4 regions of the Lachnospira rogosae (ex Hitch et al. 2025) genome follow, and region 1 is predicted to be linked to each of the others. Evidence: predicted binding sites of a transcription regulator. Region 1 holds the regulator's gene; each other region holds the start of a gene.
The links. The regulator Rex, encoded in region 1, represses fermentation and respiration genes when NADH is low (regulators of the CRP and FNR family bind a similar motif). The targets are predictions, from matches to a motif close to ATTGTTAANTANTTAACAAT.

Region 1 (5,045 bases):
ATCGTCAAAAGCATCATACTTTGCAATCTGTCTTAATGCAGCGGTCTTATCCTTCTCATCAGCAGTTGCAAGATGTGTAAACAGGCCTCTTGCATTGAGTGCCTTTAAATTCTTTATCTTTTTAACTATCTCAACACCACTTTCATCTGGCTCAAGACCTATTCTTCTCATTCCGGTATCAACCTTGATATGGCAGAAAGCTACCTTTCCAAGCCTTAAGGCAACATCATTAAGTGCCTTGGCTGTCTCATAGTCAAATACTGTTGCATCTATTTCATTCTTAACCAATGCCTCATATTCCTCAGGCTCAACATAGCCTAATATAAGTATTGGCTTATTAATTCCATTTTCTCTTAAATTAACAGCTTCATCCAGCGTAGCAACTGCATATCCATATACTAAATCTCTTACTGCCTTGGATACAGCCACATCTCCGTGTCCATAGCCATCTGCTTTAACAACTGCAAGTGCCTTTGTTGAAGGTTCTGTCTTGCTCATAAGCTCAATACAATTAGCCCTGATTGCATCCAGATCTACATCTGCATATACTCTGTAATACTTACTCATTATTCACCTCTTGCTTTTATAAGCACATTTTTTATATTGTCAATAATATCGCCCGCAACCATAGAATACTTACCATTACTTAAGGCAGCTTCATCTCCTGCACAGCCGTGTATATATACGCCAAGTGCTGAAGCTTCAAAAGTAGTAAGTCCCTGTGCCATAAGTCCTGTTATTATGCCTGAAAGCACATCTCCCGAACCTCCTGTTGCCATTCCATCATTGCCTGACATATTAATATACACTCTTTCTCCATCAGAAACAATAGTTCTTGCATCTTTTAATACACATACGCAATTATGTTCTCTTGAATATGTTCTTGCTGTATCTATAGGATTATTCTTTATCACCGCAATATCAAGTCCTGTAAGACGTGACATTTCTCCTATGTGTGGTGTAACGACAACATTCTTATCTGACATATCATCTTTATATGAAGCATTACCACTATTGCCGCCAGCTTCATAGTCTACATCATCATTACTGCCATCAAGTTCAATTTTATATTGGGCGATTATATTAAGGGCATCTGCATCATACAGCTTTTTAATATTCTTCTTTGCTGACACACTTCTTACAAGCTTTACTGCACTTTCTTCCATAGACAGCCCCGGACCTATGCACACAACATCTGCCCAGCAGATACATTTATCCACTAATGTCTCTGTATTCTTAACAAAATCTCCACATTCCTCATCAGTATCATATGTATCAACAATACATTCCATATTGCCCGTTATAACTGCTGTACGGTTGCTTATATGCGTAAGGGTTCTTACAAGCCCTGCACCTATACGTGCCGCCGCTCTTGAACTTAATACTGCTGCACCTCCATAAAGCCTTGAACCAGCTATTACAAGTGCCTTTCCAAATGTTCCTTTATTGCCATCAGGCTTTCTTAGCGGAAGCATATCAGATATATCACTATAATCATATGTGAAAATATCCCTTGTCATATCCGGGTATTGTGCAAAACCTATATCTTTTCTTATAATCTTCCCACAATATGAAGCTGCTGGATATAATATATGTCCGATTTTTTCAAATCCAAAGGTAACTGTTATATCAGCATTAACCGCAGATCCCATAACCACACCTGTCGATGCACTTATACCTGATGGTATGTCAACAGCCACAACAAGCCTGTTTCCATTATTGTCGCTATTCTGTGTATACTGTGAACGCACTGATGTACTGCATTTATTAATTGTATCTACTACTATTCTGGCCTCTCCTGCCAGTTCTCTTGATAAGCCATTGCCAAATAAGGCATCTACAATAACCCCATATTTAGAAAAATCCGGGCTATTAATACATTCTATGCCCAGATTCTTTATTATGTTCAATTGTATATCGAATTCTTTGGTAGAAGCGTGTGAGTTAATTATATACACATCCACATTGTAGCCCTTAAGATAAAGCTGTCTTGCCACCGCAAGTCCATCTGCCCCATTATTGCCACGTCCACATACGCATATAATGTCTGTATGTATATTTCCTTTAACCTTGCTTTCAATAGCTTCTGTCACTGAGAGTGCGGCTCTTTCCATAAGCACAACTGATGGTATACCAAGAGTATTAATTGAATAAGAATCCACATTCTTCATAGAAGCCGCATCTAATACATATCTCATTACTGCTTATCTCCTACATTGCCTTCATTAATTCTGTCAACTGCACTACAATTCTCAGGTCCGATAATATCGTGTATAAGAGAATACATATTATTATTAACAGTTTCTTTATCCTGTTTTATAAGAATATTCTTCTTAAGCTTGACTCTTGTAGCATTAATCCACTTATCAAGTACCTCTATATCCTCTGTATTGGCATTCATTCTGTCATAGCAGGCTTTAAGTGTCTCTGTAAGAAGCTTCTCGTTAGCCCTTGCCAATTCTCTTGGTACTTCTAAGAGTTCATCTTCAAGCGAAGCTATCTTGTCATTAGACTCCTGTATAAGTCTTTGGTTCTGGCTCATACGCTTCTGCTTCTGCCTGCTTGAATCATCATCTTCCATATTCTCAACAACATCATTGATAAGCTGCTTTTTAAGCTTCTTGATGTCTTTAATGTCATTATTAATTCTTCCCTGCTTCTTAAGCAGTTCATTAACCTGTTTCTCCCAATACGCAATCTCATCTGTCTTATTCTTCTCGTTAATAAGGTGATACCATCGCTCATCAAGCGTAAGAATCGGAATATTCTTAAATACATCACTATTCTTTAACAATTCATAAGTTATCTTAGACACCATCAATTCCCCCTTTGGATTTAATATCTTTATGAGTGCTTATTGGCAATTGTGTAAGAAAGTCTCATAAGGCTTTCTGATAAATGTACATTCTCAACTATTACGTCATCTGGCAGATTAAGATCTGTATGTGCGAAATTCCATATAGCCTTAATTCCTGCATCTGCAACCTGCTTTCCGATTTCCTTAGCCGCCTGCTTTGGTATTGTCAGTGCAACTATCTCTATATCGTTCTTATGTATAAAATCGGCAAGTTGATCCATCATCATTATATCTATTCCGTGAATGCTTTCACCTTTAAGCTCTGGATTGTTATCAAATACGCCGCATATAACAAAACCACGCTTCTCAAAGTCTGTATAATTAACAATAGCACGTCCAAGGTTACCAGCACCTATTATTATCATATTATGCTTCCTGTCTATTCCAAGTATCTTGCCTATCTCATCATAAAGATACTTCACATTATATCCATATCCCTGCTGTCCAAAACCTCCGAAATTATTGAGGTCCTGTCTTATCTGTGATGCTGTAACTTTCATTCTCACACTTAAATCTTTAGATGAAATCCTCTGAACACCACTTTCTATAAGTTCGCCCAGATATCTGTAATATCTTGGCAATCTTCTTATAACAGCCGATGAAATCTTCTTATTCTCTTCCATAACATTCTCCATTCCTGTGCAATACTGCTACGAAAAGGAGATGGGAAACCTGTAATTACCAGCTTCCCATCAGCCTTCAAAATTAATGTTAATTATATAACTATTTTGCTAAAAAGTAAAGAAATGTACTCTATCCAAGCACTCTCTTAGCAATATCCACAGACTCCTTTGCATCCTTTGAATAGAAATCCGCATGTATTTCCTTAGCATATTCAGGAGTAAGCACTGCTCCTCCTACCATAACCTTACAATCAAGATTGTTCTTATGTATAAGTTCTATTGTCTTTTTCATTGAAACAAGTGTTGTTGTCATAAGTGCTGACAGACCACAAAGCTTCGCACCATTTTCTTTAATCGCATCTACAACAACCTGATATTCAACATCCTTTCCAAGATCAATAACCTCATAACCATAATTCTCAAGAAGTACCTTTACGATATTCTTTCCAATATCGTGGACATCTCCCTTAACCGTCGCAATAACAATCTTTCCCTTGCTTACAGGTGCATTATTGCTCATAATCATATGTTTTCTTATAACCTCAAACGCTCCCTGTGCAACGCCAGCCGCCATTATAAGCTGTGGCAGGAATAATGTTCCCTTCTCGAACTCCTCACCTATCTTATCAAGTGCAGGAATCAAGGCATTATTAACAATGTCCATAGAATCCATACCTGCAAGAAGTTCTTCTGTTATTGCTGCACCTTCATTTTTTAGACCTTTCTCTACTGCATAGAATAAGTCATCACAGGTATAACTGCCCTTCTTATCCTTAAGATTAACACTTCCACCTGCCTGTGCTGTCTGACCACCCTGTACTGCATTTGCCGCTGTATTCATTGGATTAATCTTGCTTATATTAGGCATTGAAGCATAAGCCTTAATATAATCAACAGAATTCTTATCTATATTGGCAAGAAGCTTATATGCCCTTACTGCCCCCATCATCTCATATATGTTAGGGTTAATAATCGCAAGATCAAGACCATTCTGCATAGCCATTGTTAAGAAAATGTGATTGACAAGCACTCTGTTAGGAAGTCCGAAAGATATATTCGATACACCAAGCACCGTCCTTAAGCCAAGAGTATGCTTAACCTCATAAAGTGCATTAAGCGTTTCCATTACCCCCTCCTGTTCGGCTGAGGCTGTAAGTGTAAGACAGTCTATATATATATCCTCTTTAGGAATTCCTATAGCTATTGCCCTGTCCATAATCTTTCTTGCTATGGCAACTCTGTCTTCTGCTTTCTTAGGAATACCATCTTTATCAAGAGCAAGGCCAATTACTGCCGCACCATATTTTTTTACTATTGGCAGAATGTTATTAAGAGAGTCTTCTTCTCCATTAACTGAATTGACAATCGGCTTACCATTATATACTCTTAATGCAGCATCAAGAACCTCAGGTATAGTTGAGTCAAGCTGGAGAGGCACATCCACAACCGACTGAAGTGCTTTCACAGTATCAACCATCATCTGTCTTTCATCAATTCCCGGAAGTCCTACATTGACATCAAGAATATCAGCACCCGCACCAGTCTGTTCTAATGCCTGTCCAAGT
Region 2 (5,045 bases), on a different contig from region 1:
ATTAACCTTTGTATTTTGTTAGTTATTTTTCTTTTTGTCATTAATTAAATCTCCGTTCTTAAATATTGTATATATAATGCTTGGGTGAAAAGCCTCCAGCTTATGATACCTACGGATTGTTCCGTACTGCACACATACAATTCTACACTGGTATTATAGATATTTAATAATCTGTTGTAAGATAACTCGTAACCGCATATACAACATTTCCATTATATATAAGCCTTGACCAGCCGGTATCACCTATTCCTGTTCGCAATGCTATATCTCCATTATCAAGCACATCTACAATATCACCTGATACTTCTGGGATACTTCTTAGATTAACCGGCTCTTTAGCAGTTACCTCCTCATTAACACTGTTAAAGATAATTCCCAATTCAGCTGTATTAAGGCTCTGCTGTGTCTGTCCCGACACTGATGCCTGTGTGCCATAATTATAATTAAAGCTTGAATTGTAATTAAAATAAGCAACATTTACGTCAACATATCCTGATATTCCATCTATTCTGGCATTATTAGTATACTGCCACATAGCACACGCACCTGTGTATGAAGGATGTTCTACTGCTGGATATGTTCCATCTTTATAAGATGCCACCCATATCGGATATCTGGCTTCTATATCCTGTATATTCCATTCCTTATTATTAACAATCTGACCCTTGCCAGCATATAACATGGCATCGTAGCCTTCTCTGTCCACAGTATCCATAAATGCAAGTGCATTGTTAGTTCTTTCTTCATTACTAAGATTATACATTCTGCTTGAAGGATTATTATAATCTTCACAATTGTATACAACAGGGTATGTTATGTCATAGGCTGATATATAATCTATGACCCAGCATGCTTCCTCTATTGCTTCGTCCTCGTCAACCGCTGTCGAAAAGAAATACACACCTATATCTATGCCCGCTTTCTGTGCTCCCTCAAGATTGTATGACGCATATTCATCTTCGCATATAGTTCCATATATATCTGTACGGTATCCAACTCTTATCATCGCGTAATCAATTCCGCTTTCTGCGACTTTATTCCAGTCAATCTTTCCCTGCCATTTGGATACATCAATGCCATTGGAATATGCCATATTATCATTAGAAAATGTTGTTATATTAAGCTCTATCCCATTCTCACTTAATTCCTGTGACATATTATCCGACTGTGGGTCACCATCTGCTAATTCAACATATGAATTATCTGCATCCGCACTGTTACCAGGAATCCCATAAGTGCTGTCAGCTACCTGTATTGTATTACTCACTAAAACATCTTTGCTCGCCTTTCTTTTATTAGTAACCTTGATAACAGGTATGCTTACACATACCCCGGCTGTTACTAATATCAATACAACTACCAGTACTGCTGCTATGTGATGTCCTTTACGTTTTACAAACTTCTTTATATTCTTCATAGCAATCCCCCATTTATGTTAAATCTTTATTTTACATTAACTCAGAATATCAAAATATAATTACCACCAATTTCATTACAATACTAATATTACACTAATTAGTCAATAACATATCTTCTGAATATGTTAATTTTAATAATAATTTTATGATTATTTTGCACAAAAAAATGTTTTGAATATAAATCTTGCATACACTATAAGTGGTGCTATAATGTTTGTTAAAGAAATAACAATATATACAGACGAATACCGTTCAATAATTCCAGCTTAACTGGACATTATATTATCCGGCTGTATAAGAAATGAGGTATAATTATGAAAGTAAATAGTAGAAAAGTTGCTGTAATTGGCTGTGGTTTTGTTGGTTCATCATCTGCATTTGCACTTATGCAGAGTGGTCTGTTCTCAGAAATGGTTCTTATTGATGCAGATACAAAAAGAGCCGAAGGTGAAGCTATGGATATAAGCCACGGCATATCATTTGCAAGACCTATGCAGATATATGCTGGTAATTATAATGATATTACTGATGCCGCAATTATTGTTATAACTGCTGGCGCTAACCAGAAGCCTGATGAAACAAGACTTGACCTTATCAAGAAAAATGCGGCTATTATGAAATCAATTGTTGGCGAAATCAAGAAACGTGATTTTGGTGGAATTCTTCTTATTGTATCTAACCCTGTAGATATTCTTACACTTATTGCACTTAAAGAATCTGGTTATCCATCTAACAGGGTAATTGGTTCCGGAACTGTACTTGATACAGGCCGTTTCAAATATCTGCTTGGTGAACATCTTGACGTTGACAGCCGAAGCGTTCACGCTTTTATTATTGGTGAACACGGCGACAGCGAGCTTGCTGCCTGGAGCAATGCAAGAATAGGCGGTCTTAAGGTTAATGACTTCTGCGAGCTTCGTGGTCACTTCAACCACGAGCAGTCTATGAAGAAGATATTTGAAAATGTCAGAAACAGTGCTTATGAAATTATTGAAAGAAAACATGCCACATACTACGGAATTGCAATGGCTGTCAAAAGAATATGCGAGGCAATCGTTCGTAATGAGAAATCCATTCTTCCAGTATCAAGCCTTATGACAGGCGAATACGGACTTAATGATGTTGTCCTTAGTATTCCTGCTGTCGTCGATGAAACCGGCGTACAGAAGGTAATTCCTATTGAATTGAATGATGAGGAGCTTACAAAATTAAAAGACTCTGCCAATATTCTTAAAGATATTGCAAAAGATTATATCTAAAAGATTATAAACAGATTTTATTAAAAACCTGCTGTAATAAATGTATATTATAATACATATATTACAGCAGGTTAATTATTACCCCGTTATTAATCATACAGCAGAACAATCCACCGCATTTTTATCAATTATAACGTTATTTATGAAGATTTAAAATCAGAGTTACAACTACTCTGCACTACCACTATCTGCCTTCAAAGTATCCGCATTCCCTGTTTCTGGTGTTGTGTTGTTGCCAGCCTTATCTGACGATAAGCGGTTGTTTACCATATCTCTAAGGAGCTGGTATATAACCGATGTGAGCGGAATAAAGAATATCATCCCGAGAAGGCCGAAGAACTTGCCGCCTAAGAACACCGCCATTAATGTAAAGAGTGCCGGAAGTCCTACAGAGCTTCCCACAACCCTTGGATATATGAACTGTCCCTCGATAAACTGAACAATCTGAAATACGATTACAAACCATATAGTAAGTACCGGATTGGTGAATAGCACAAGAAATGCACCAACAACACACGCTAAAAATGTTCCTATGTATGGAACGAACTGGAACACTGCCGCCATTATGCTTATAAGTCCGGCATATGGCATTCTGCATATGCTAAGTGTAATAAACATAAGCACGGCAAGTATACAAGCCTCAACGCACTGTCCTGTAAGGAAACTTGCATAAGTCTGTGCAAAAAGGTTAGTAACACCTGTAACCTTAGAAGATACCTTCTTTCCAAATACAGCTTCTAAAAGCCTTTCTGTCTGTGAAAGCAGGCGTCTTTTATCCATAAGCACATACACTGCAATTATCACAGATATACTAAGATTAAACAAAGATGAACCTATCTGTGGAATACCCGTAAATATGCTCTGGAAAAATGCTCCGGCAACCTCTCCAGACTTTTTAAGTATGCTGTTCCAGTCAATCTTTTCAACATAATCATTAATAAACGTAAGATGTTCATCATATTTATCCAGAATATCAGTCACTACATTTACATTATTATCAAAATTCTTTATAAATCCAGTAATCGACTCTATCAAATCCGGAATAATAGACCACATTATAACAGCTAATACAAGCACAACTATAACTATTGTCACAACTAGGCTTATCCCGTTGCGTGCCTTTTCTTTTCTTAAGAACTTTACTTTCTTTGACAGCTTCTCTAACTGTCTTGACAATGCTTCCATTGGCACATTAAATATAACCGCAAGCATACAACCTAGAATTATTGGATTCAGAATCTTAAAAAATGTTCCTATACCACCAAATATATTCCCTATATTAAGTGCTACAGAAAGACTTATTGCCATAACTATACCCAATACAATTATATTTTTATTCTTCTCTCTTTTTTCCATTAATACTTCTCCCAATTATTATATGAACTTCTGATAATGTAATATATTATGGCTTAAAATATACAATAATGCAATATTTTACAGGATAATTTACACTTAATTTACACTTTAAAATTTATACTGTTATAAGCTCCTGCACATATCTTGACCTCTTCTGGTGTCTTGACCCGCCATCTATATAGATAATATCAAGCTCGTCTTCTGCCCTTGTCATAGCAACATAAAATAGCCTGCGTTCTTCCTCATAATCATCAACCTTCCCCATATAAGCATATGGTGTCACCTGTTCATTCGCTGATATTATTATAACCTTCTTCCATTGAAGTCCCTTAGCACCGTGAAATGTGCTAAGATACACGCCTTCATTCTTATCCGTTCTCACCCTGTATTCCCTGTCAGTTATATATCTGTACCATTCAGACATATTATCAAACTTCAGTGCTTCCTTTTTCATAGCTTCTGACTGGTTAATGATATCCCCGCTGTCAAGTCCTGTATACTCTGCATACTCAAAAAGGTCATTTTCATACCCCATATCATCGTATATATAATTGATAAACTGTGTCGGATTATCTATCCTCGAAAGACTTCTGAAATCAAGAAACATATCATTGATTGTGTCGTTAATTCTTAAGCAATCCTGTCTGCTGGCATTCTTTGTACAGACTTCGTATATTTTATTCCTGTCAAATTCGCAATTGTGCACAAGGTTGCTTCTTATATATCTTTTGGGTCTGTTAATTATCCGTCTAAGATCCGTCTGTTCCGGCACACCTCTTGAAAGCCTGTAATATGCAAGCATATCGTAAAAACATATGCCAAGATGAATATCATCCACATTATCCCTTGTAAAAAATGGCATACCTATCGTTTCTAATGTATTGACAAGCACCGAGGCCTCTTTCTTCACCCTGTAAAGTATTGCAATATCGCTTAAATGTCCGCCTGTCTTTACATAGTCATTAATAAGTGACACTGCCATATCTGCCTGCCTGCCATAAGATGCGGTCTG
Region 3 (5,045 bases), on a different contig from region 1:
CCATTGTAAGTGATTGAGCTGCCTCTGCATCCGCTGTTATCTTAGCAGAATCATTCTTATCAAGATATGTAATCATATCTTTAACCCAGTCTACAAGATAAGCCTCACTGGCATCAAGCTGCTGCTGTTTTAATTCTGTCTTGGCACTTGCTGTTGATATAGTGCCATTAGATGAACTGCAGGCTGTCATACAGAATACACAGATAAGTAATGAGAATAACACTAAGAACTTTTTAAACTTAATTTTCTTCATATTATCACCTCTTCAATTATACTGTGCCATGCTTCTTATCTGCACGAACCTCTCTTTTATCAAACAACATTTCAAATGCTGCAATAATGTACTTTCTTGTATCTTCTGGGTTAATAATTGTATCAACATAACCTCTTGCAGCTGCCTGCTCAACGCTTGACTGTAATGCTGCATATTCAGAAGCCTTTTCATTAATCTTAGCTGTAACATCATCTGCTGCTGCGATTTCATCAGCATACATAATCTTAGCAGCTAAAGAAGCATCCATCATACCGATGCTTGCCTGTGACCAGGCATATACCATATCTGCACCTACTGACTTAGAATTCATAGCTACATATGCGCTTCCATAAGCTTCACCTGTAATTACATTAACCTTTGGCACATCTGCGTTAGAAAATGCATATACTAACTTAGCAGCTGCCTTGGCAATTGTCTTCTCAGCTCTTACATTAGCTTCAAAGCCCTTAACATTAGTAAGCGAAAGCACTGGTATTTCAAATGCGTTACAGAATGTTACGAATTCGGCTGCCTTATAAGCTCCATCTGTAGTTAATACAGCTGCAAACTCTTCTGCCTTTTCGCCATTCTCATCATATATTGCTGTTCTGTTAGCAACAGCACCAACTGTAACTCCATCAAGCTGAATGAAGCCAGTTACCATTTCCTTAGCATATTCAGCCTTAACTTCTACAAATAATCCATCATCTGAAATATCTGTAAGAGCAAGTGCAGCATCAGCTATCTCTGCTGACATATCAGCGCATACTCTGTTAAGGTCGTCCTGATTATCTGTGTATACAGCACCTTCCTCATTATTAGATGGAAGCATTGATACAAGCTGTCTTACTCCATTAGCGATTGTTTCTTCATCACCAATGAAATCTGCAACACCTGCTTTAGCCATAAATTCTGCACTTGATGTATCAAGCTTAGATTCATAGTTGCCATCTAATGCGTTAGGACTGTTAACAAATAACTTAGCCTTCTTTTCTTCCACAAATACGAAATCTGAAAGTTCTGCAAGAACAGCAAGACCTCCACCACATTCACCGTATACGGCTGTAATCTGTGGAACAATTCCAGAAGCTAATGACATATTCTTATAAATCTGTCCAAAGCCGTCAAGGGCGTCTGTTGCTTCCTGAAGTCTTAAACCTGCGCAGTCAATCAGACCAATCACAGGAGCTCCCATTTTCATTGCCTTCTCATAAAGATTAGCAATCTTCTTGGCATGCATCTCACCAATTGTTCCGCCTAACACAGCAGCATCCTGGCTATACACATACACAAGATTTCCATTGATAACTCCATATCCTGTGATTACACCATCAGATGGAGCCTTTTTTTCCTGCATGTTAAAATCTGTTGCTCTTGCTGTAACAGCCGCTCCGATTTCAACAAAACTGCTATCATCAAGAATTGCTTCGATTCTTGATAAAGCCTGTGTAGTATTACTCATCACCGAGACCTCCTCTTTGTTATATATTGCTTAATGCAAACAACTATTGTTTATTTTATAACAATGTAAGTTAAATTACAAGAGATTTGTTGTTGCTTTCCACGTTATTTTGTTAATTTCATACGCATTTTTCATTAATTTTGCACATAGGACATATATGTTATTAATCTTTTGTTTCAAGAACTATAATAAGTCCTTTATGAACCTTAATTATTCCCTGTTCATCTTCTACCTCGTTGCTCTGGCATATACTTAATCCCTGCTTTAATTCATAATTATCAAGCGTATATTTAAATCCCTCAAGGCTTAAACTGACATTTTCTGACATAGGAATAATTGACACATATCTTCCATACTGGCTGTCTTTACGAATTATATGTATTCCATCAGCCTCACTTAAAAGATATATATAATTGTGTTCATCAACTATATGGCAGTCCTTTCCACAATCAGCCACCACCTTCATATTTCCTATATTGGTAATTGTGTGATCCATTCTTGTTCCTGTCGCACCAAGTATATATATGTCTGTTGCACCCTTTTTAAGTGCTGTCATAATCGCAAGATGTGTGTCGGTATAATCTTTTTCTTTAGGATATGTCTCAAATTCAGTATTACTCTTATATGTGTCAAGCACATCTTTATCTACTGAATCGTAATCTCCAAGCAGATAATCCACCTTCAATCCAAGCTTATCAGCATACTCAAGCCCGCTGTCAGCCGCTATGCAATAATCAAATGTCTGATTATCAAGCCATTCCTTAGCCCACGCAACATTAATACTTCCACCTGTAACAATAAGAGCCTTGCTCATCTTCTATAACCTCCTTTTTAATTATCAATCTTTTAAATTTTCTGCCCATGTTCTTTAATTTTTCACATTTATACTTTATAATTAACCAAATAGTAATTAAGCGTATATATTTTAATAAGCAGACAGCATTTTCATTCTGCTTACATCTGGTAATAGTACCACATTTTACTGCTTATATATAGTTTAATTTACGCGAAGCATTTTAATGCTACATATTACATATTATTTATATACACAGAAAGGAGATTATTGTGAGCAGCTTAAATTCACAGTCAGACAATACAGTTGATGAACACATCATTGACGAAGCTAAGCAATCTGGCATTTCTGAAAAAGAAGCCAAAAATATTATCGAGGAAGAAGAAGGCATTGAGCTTTTACAGCACTCTGGCAATCTGTATGAGTCAACAGATGACAAATATAAAGATAACTTGTCGTCTGCAATAACTTTTTTTGTATGCGGTGCTGCTGGAATTATAATTCTTATTCTTAATGACATCGGAATATTAAAGTTTGTAACAAAAGGTAGTTCTAATTTCATACTTGTAAATGTTGTTCTTGGTCTTTTATTTGTTGGATTTATCGCAATAGGTTTCTGGTCTTTAAAGTATTCCAAGAAAATCAAGTCAAACGCCTCTATCGAAAATGAAGCAACGGACACTATTATCAACTGGCTTAATGACAATGTAACCAAAGAAGACATTGAAGGTTCTTACAACAATGATATTGCAGAAGAAATGAAATATTTCAACAGAAGTGATTACATCAAAAATGCTATTATGAAACAGTTCCCTGACACGTCTGAAGGGTTATGTGACACTATCTCTGATAAATACATTGACAGCATTTTCAATATGTAAATCAACTTTACAAAAACAAAAAGAATATACAGGCTTCTATAAAAAGCATACAATCAGCTTTATAAAAACACTGGCTTCCATAGAACCATACAGTCTGCTATAAAATCACGCAGCCTGTCAATGCTAAATATTACCCAGCTATAATCAGGCTATAACATAAGATAAGCAAAAGCTGTTGGTTTATTATCTAAACACTGATAATAAATCAACAGCTTTTTACTATTATTGTAAATATAATTACTTACTTTGAAAGGTACTCATCAATACCCTTAGCAGCAGCTTTACCAGCTCCCATAGCAAGAATAACTGTTGCAGCACCTGTAACAGCATCACCACCAGCGTATACGCCTTCCTTAGATGTCTGTCCATTAGCTTCTTCTGCTACAATACATTTTCTCTTATTAATCTCAAGACCCTTAGTTGTAGATGAGATAAGTGGGTTAGGTGATGTACCAAGTGACATAATAACTGCATCAAGGTCCATTACGAATTCTGAATCAGGGACTTCAACAGGCTTTCTTCTTCCAGAAGCATCTGGCTCGCCAAGTTCCATCTTAACACACTTAATACCTGTAACATTACCCTTATCATCTGTAAGGACTTCTGTTGGGTTAGTAAGAAGGTCAAATATAATCCCCTCTTCTTTAGCGTGATGTACTTCTTCTGCTCTTGCAGGAAGTTCTTCCTCACTTCTTCTGTATACAATATGTACCTCAGCACCAAGTCTTAATGCTGTTCTTGCAGCATCCATAGCAACGTTACCACCACCAACGACAGCAACCTTCTTAAATCTTGCTATTGGTGTATCATAATCCTCTCTGAAAGCTTTCATAAGATTGCTTCTTGTAAGGTATTCATTAGCTGAGAATACTTCATTAGCATTTTCTCCTGGGATACCCATAAATCTTGGAAGACCAGCACCTGAGCCGATAAATACAGCATCAAAACCTTCTTCATTAATAAGCTGGTCAATTGTCATTGACTTACCGATTACTACGTTAGTTTCAATCTTAACGCCAAGCTTCTTAACATTTTCAATCTCTGATGCAACAACTGTCTTCTTTGGAAGACGGAATTCTGGAATGCCATATACTAATACTCCACCAGCTTCGTGAAGTGCTTCAAATATTGTAACATCATATCCCATCTTAGCAAGGTCACCGGCACAAGTAAGTCCTGAAGGACCTGAACCGATAACAGCCACTTTCTTACCCTTCTTCTCTGTTGGCATCTCTGGTGATACATTGTTCTCTCTAGCCCAGTCAGCTACGAATCTTTCAAGCTTACCAATTGATATAGCTTCGCCCTTAATTCCTCTTATACACTGACCTTCACACTGTGTTTCCTGTGGACATACACGACCACATACAGCAGGTAATGCAGATGACTTTCCAATAACCTTGTAAGCTTCTTCAAAATTACCTTCTTTTACATTATGTATGAATTCCGGAATATTGATTGATACTGGACATCCCTGTACACATTTAGCATTCTTACAATTAAGGCAACGTGTTGCTTCTTCCTGTGCCTCTTCTGCATTATATCCAAGGCATACCTCATCAAAGTTCTTATTCCTTACATCTGGAGCCTGTTCCCTTACTGGAACTTTCTTCATAACATCCATTATATATACCTCTTTTCCGTTGATTAATTACA
Region 4 (5,045 bases), on a different contig from region 1:
CTAAGATGTTTAAGGGAACAGTTGTTAAGGAAGACCGTTCACTTATGAATGTTCCTTTCGTAACAGGTGATAAAGAACTTGATGCTAAATTTGTTAAAGAAGCAGAAGCGGCTGGATTTGTAAATCTTAAGGGTCACAGAACAGTTGGCGGTATGAGAGCTTCTATCTATAATGCAATGCCAATCGAAGGCGTTGAGAAGTTAGTTGAATTTATGAAGAAGTTCGAAAAGGAGAATGCCTAATGATTAACGTAAATTGTCTTAATAATATAGCTTCTGTAGGTCTTGACCTTTTCTCAAGCGATTATAATGCTAATGCAGCATTTGAAGAAGCGGATGCAGTACTTGTAAGAAGTGCTAAGATGCACGATATGGAATTACCAGATAATCTTCTTGCTATAGCAAGAGCTGGAGCTGGTGTTAATAATATTCCACTTGATAAATGTGCAGATAAGGGTATCGTTGTATTTAATACACCAGGTGCTAATGCTAATGCGGTTAAGGAACACGTTCTTGCAGCTTTACTTTTAGCTTCAAGAGATTTACTTGGCGGTATCAAGTGGGTAGAAGATAATAAAGATGATGCAGATATTGCAAAGTCAGCAGAAAAGGTTAAGAAAGCATTTGCTGGTAAGGAAATCAAAGGCAAGAAGCTTGGTGTTATCGGACTTGGTGCTATCGGACAGCTAGTTGCTAATGCAGCTATAAGCCTTGGAATGGAAGTATATGGATATGACCCATATCTTTCAGTTAATGCAGCCTGGAATCTTTCAAGCGAAGTTAAGCATATTGTTAATGTTGAGGATATATACAAGGAATGTGATTATATCACAATCCATGTGCCAGCACTTGATAGTACTAAGGGCATGATTAATAAGGCAGCATTTGATATGATGAAGAAGGGTACAGTCGTTGTTAATTGTGCAAGAGATGTACTTGTTGATGAGCCAGCTATTCTTGATGCTATTAAGTCTGGCAAGGTTGCTAAGTATGTTACAGATTTTCCTAATACAACAACAGCAGGTCAGGAAGGTGTTATTGTACTTCCTCATCTTGGTGCTTCAACTGAAGAAGCAGAGGATAACTGTGCTGTTATGGCAGTTAAGGAATTAAGAAACTACATAGAGAACGGTAATATTGTTAATTCTGTTAATTATCCTAACTGTGATTGTGGCGTATGTACATCAGCAGGAAGAGTTACAGTATGCCATAAGAATGTTCCAGCAATCATAAGCAAGCTTACAAGCGTTATGGGTGATGCAGGTATTAATATCGAATCTATGGATAACAAGTCAAGAGGAGATTATGCTTACTCTGTTCTTGATACAGGTTCAGCTATCACAGAAGATGTAACAGCTAAGCTTTCAGCTATAGATGGTGTTATTAAGGTAAGAGTTGTTAAGTAATTACAAAACTTAGCAGCAACAATTTATTCTGGATAATTAAGAATAATAAATGTTATATAATTTATTTTGGCAGGTGTGAAATTCGTTTTGCACCTGCTTTTTTCCTGCATAGTAGTGTGAAATGCCGAAATCGTTTCTGCTTGCATAATAGTGCGTGGCGGTATAATATTAGATTAAGTTAATTGTATGGTGTATTTATAGTGATATCGTGTATTATATGGATAATAAGGTGTTTAGTTGTAAAAGTTTGCAGGACAGCACATTGTATTAAGAATTGTATGTAAAATATGGTATTTGTGTTGGTTTGTTAAAGAAATAACCTTTGTTGTCAATTATTAATGGTAATGTTACACTATAATAGATTGGATATAGAAGAAAGCTGCAATGATGATATCAGATTATATATTGATATTAAATGATACATTGGTGTCTAATTATATGTTGATATTAAGAGGTATATTGATGTCGGATTGCAGATTGAAAGCAGTAATATTATTATAGAAAGCGAGGTCTATTTATTAGTGAGTAGATTAACGATATTAACTAAAGATAAGGCTCAGGTTACAATGGAGTCTTTGTATCAGGATCTTGAAAGACGAATTGTAGCCAGTCCTCCTGGGCTTTGTCCAGTTGACCTTACAAGGTCATTTATAAAAATGTGTCTTGCACAGTCGTGTGGTAAATGTGTTCCCTGCCGTGTAGGCTTAAGACAGCTTGCAAGACTTTTTGATAATGTTCTTGATGGTGAGGCAAATGAGGAGACAGTAGAGAATATTAAGCTTACAGCAGAAGGTATATATTATTCAGCAGACTGTGCAATTGGATATGAAGCTGCAAAGCTTGCATTAAAGTCAGTTGATGGCTGTATAGATGATTTTGAATCACATATACATAATGGTTTCTGTTCATGCAACAGTAACCAGCCGGTTGCTTGTGTTAAGTCATGTCCTGCAGGTGTTGATATTCCAGGTTACATAGCACTTGTACAGCAGGGAAGATATGCTGATGCGGTAAGACTTATAAGAAGGGATAACCCAATGCCAACAACCTGTGCTTATATATGTGAGCACCCTTGTGAGAACAGATGTAAAAGAACAATTATAGATGCACCTGTTAATATCCGTGGACTTAAGAAAATGGCTGTTGATAATTCAGGTATTGTTCCGGTTCCAGAATGTGAAGCACCGACAGGCAAGAAGGTTGCTATTATCGGTGGCGGACCGGGTGGTCTTAGTGCGGCTTATTATCTTGCACTTATGGGACATAAGGTTACTATATTTGAGCAGAGAAAGCAGCTTGGCGGAATGTTAAGATATGGTATTCCTAATTATAGATTTCCAAGAAAGAAGCTTGACGAGGAAATTGACTCAATACTTTCAACAGGAATAGAAGTTAAGAAGAATATAAGCGTAGGAAAGGATATATCATTTGATGATATAACCAAAGAATACGATGCTACATACATATCAATTGGAGCACACGCTGATAAAAAGATTGGTATAGAAGGCGAGGATGCCAAGAGCGGCATTACATCTGCTGTAGAGATGCTTCGTGCTATCGGTGATGGAGATATGCCAGATTATACAGGCAAGAAGGTTATCGTTATCGGTGGTGGTAACGTGGCAATGGACGTTGCCCGTTCTTCAATAAGACTTGGTGCGAGCAAGGTAAGCATTGTATACAGAAGACGTAAAGCAGATATGACTGCCCTTGAAGAAGAAGTTGAGGGTGCAGAGGCGGAAGGCTGTGATGTTCTTGAACTTATGTCACCAGTGCGTATTAAGCAGGACGAAGAAGGTAATGCTATAGGACTTATTGTAAAGCCACAGATGATATCAAGGGTTTCACACGGACGACCAGCTCCTAAGGCAGCGGCTAAAGATGAGGTTTTATTAGAAAGTGACCTTATAGTTGTTGCTATCGGACAAGGTATAGAGACTAAGAGCTTCGAGGAACACGGTATTAAGGTTCAGAGAGGTGTTATATCAGCACTTAATACAGGTAATATTACACCACAGGACGGAGAAATGTCTGAGGGTGTCTTTGCAGGTGGTGACTGTGTAACTGGACCAGCGACAGTTATTAAGGCTATTGCGGCAGGTAAAGTTGCGGCGGCTAATATAGATGAATATTTAGGATTTAACCACGAGATTACATGTGATGTTGAAATTCCGTATGCAAGCAATGAAGATAAGGTTGCCTGTGGAAGAGTTGAGGTTGCGTTAAGAGATGCGGCAGAAAGAAAGAATGATTTTGAGCCAATCGAATATGGATTTTCTTGTGAGGAAGCGTGTCAGGAGGCTGGACGCTGTCTAAGATGTGACCATTTTGGATTTGGAGCATTCAGAGGAGGCAGAGAAGAACAATGGTAAATGCAACAATTAATGGTATAGCTATATCAGTAGAAGATGGTACAACTATCCTTGAAGCTGCAAGAAAAGTAGGCGTTGAGATACCTACACTCTGCTATCTTAAGGAAGTTAATGAAATAGGTGCGTGCCGTGTGTGCGTTGTTGAGGTTGAGGGACAGGACAGATGTGTTACGGCGTGCAATAATGTTGTTCAGGAAGGTATGGTTATCCGTACTAACACAAGAAAGGTACGTACAACAAGAAAGACTAATGTTAAGTTTATACTTTCACAGCACGATTATGAATGTGCTTCCTGTGTAAGAAGCGGTAACTGTACATTACAGTCACTTGCCAATGAACTTAATATATCTGAGATGCCTTATGACTCTATTCTTGAAAAGAATAAATGGGATAAGACATTTCCACTTATAAGAGAGAATAACAAATGTATCAAATGTATGCGTTGTGTACAGATATGTGATAATGTGCAGGGTATGCACATATGGGATGTGGTTAATACAGGTTCAAGAACAACTGTAAATGTGGCTAAGAACAGGCTTATTCAGGAGACTAACTGTACTCTTTGTGGACAGTGCGTTGTGAACTGTCCGGTAGGTGCATTAAGGGAAAGAGATGATGTAGGCCGTGTTCTTGATGCAGTTGAAGATGAGAATATTATAACAGTCGTTCAGATAGCACCAGCTGTAAGAACAGCGTGGGGTGAAGGCTTTGGACTTTCTAAAGATTTCGCAACAGCCAAAAGACTTGTTGCAGGACTTAGAAGGATTGGCTTTGATTACATATTTGATACAACATTTTCAGCAGATCTTACTATTATGGAGGAGGGAAGCGAACTTCTTGAAAGACTTCCAGAGATTAAGGAGTCAGGACTTCCAATGTTTACATCGTGCTGTCCGGGCTGGGTCAACTTTATAAAGAAGGAATATCCTCAGTATGTGGACAGGCTTTCAACAGCAAAGTCACCACAGCAGATGTTTGGAGCGGTGACTAAGTCATATTATGCAGAAAAGCTGGGCGTAGAGCCTGAAAGAATATTCTGTGTATCACTTATGCCTTGTCTTGCCAAGAAAGATGAATGTACATGGGATAATGGTAAAGATGTTGATGCGGTTCTTACTACAAGAGAAGTGGAACGTATGTTAAAGTCTTTCTTTATAAAAGTTCAGGAACTTGAGGAAGAAGAATTTGACGACCCATTAGGTGTAGGAAGCGGAGCAGGTGTTATATTTGGTGCTACAGGCGGAGTTATGGAAGCCGCACTTAGAAGT

Region 2: WMO14_RS08815 (L-lactate dehydrogenase) is a predicted target of Rex. The motif match lies at 1,632-1,651, and genes of this name have one in related genera.
Region 3: WMO14_RS01015 (acyl-CoA carboxylase subunit beta) is a predicted target of Rex. The motif match lies at 1,761-1,780, and genes of this name have one in related genera.
Region 4: WMO14_RS00290 (NAD(P)-binding protein) is a predicted target of Rex. The motif match lies at 1,709-1,728, and genes of this name have one in related genera.

What each region holds. Positions count from the first base shown of each region.
Region 1 is NZ_JBBMER010000002.1:277,599-282,643, forward strand. Features, by position in the region: gene alr (alanine racemase) at 1-567, opposite strand, end outside; gene WMO14_RS03645 (NAD(P)H-hydrate dehydratase) at 567-2,198, opposite strand; gene WMO14_RS03650 (hypothetical protein) at 2,198-2,818, opposite strand; gene WMO14_RS03655 (redox-sensing transcriptional repressor Rex) at 2,845-3,480, opposite strand; gene WMO14_RS03660 (homocysteine S-methyltransferase family protein) at 3,611-5,045, opposite strand, start outside.
Region 2 is NZ_JBBMER010000006.1:29,813-34,857, reverse strand. Features, by position in the region: gene WMO14_RS08825 (ABC transporter substrate-binding protein) at 1-41, opposite strand, end outside; gene WMO14_RS08820 (GH25 family lysozyme) at 164-1,417, opposite strand; gene WMO14_RS08815 (L-lactate dehydrogenase) at 1,733-2,677, shown strand; gene WMO14_RS08810 (AI-2E family transporter) at 2,846-4,033, opposite strand; gene WMO14_RS08805 (ATP-dependent helicase) at 4,149-5,045, opposite strand, start outside.
Region 3 is NZ_JBBMER010000001.1:228,633-233,677, reverse strand. Features, by position in the region: gene WMO14_RS01020 (OadG family protein) at 1-253, opposite strand, end outside; gene WMO14_RS01015 (acyl-CoA carboxylase subunit beta) at 270-1,715, opposite strand; gene WMO14_RS01010 (thiamine diphosphokinase) at 1,879-2,529, opposite strand; gene WMO14_RS01005 (hypothetical protein) at 2,781-3,389, shown strand; gene gltA (NADPH-dependent glutamate synthase) at 3,631-5,016, opposite strand; gene WMO14_RS00995 (sulfide/dihydroorotate dehydrogenase-like FAD/NAD-binding protein) at 5,037-5,045, opposite strand, start outside.
Region 4 is NZ_JBBMER010000001.1:73,605-78,649, forward strand. Features, by position in the region: gene serC (3-phosphoserine/phosphohydroxythreonine transaminase) at 1-242, shown strand, start outside; gene WMO14_RS00285 (phosphoglycerate dehydrogenase) at 242-1,405, shown strand; gene WMO14_RS00290 (NAD(P)-binding protein) at 1,927-3,777, shown strand; gene WMO14_RS00295 (NADH-dependent [FeFe] hydrogenase, group A6) at 3,771-5,045, shown strand, end outside.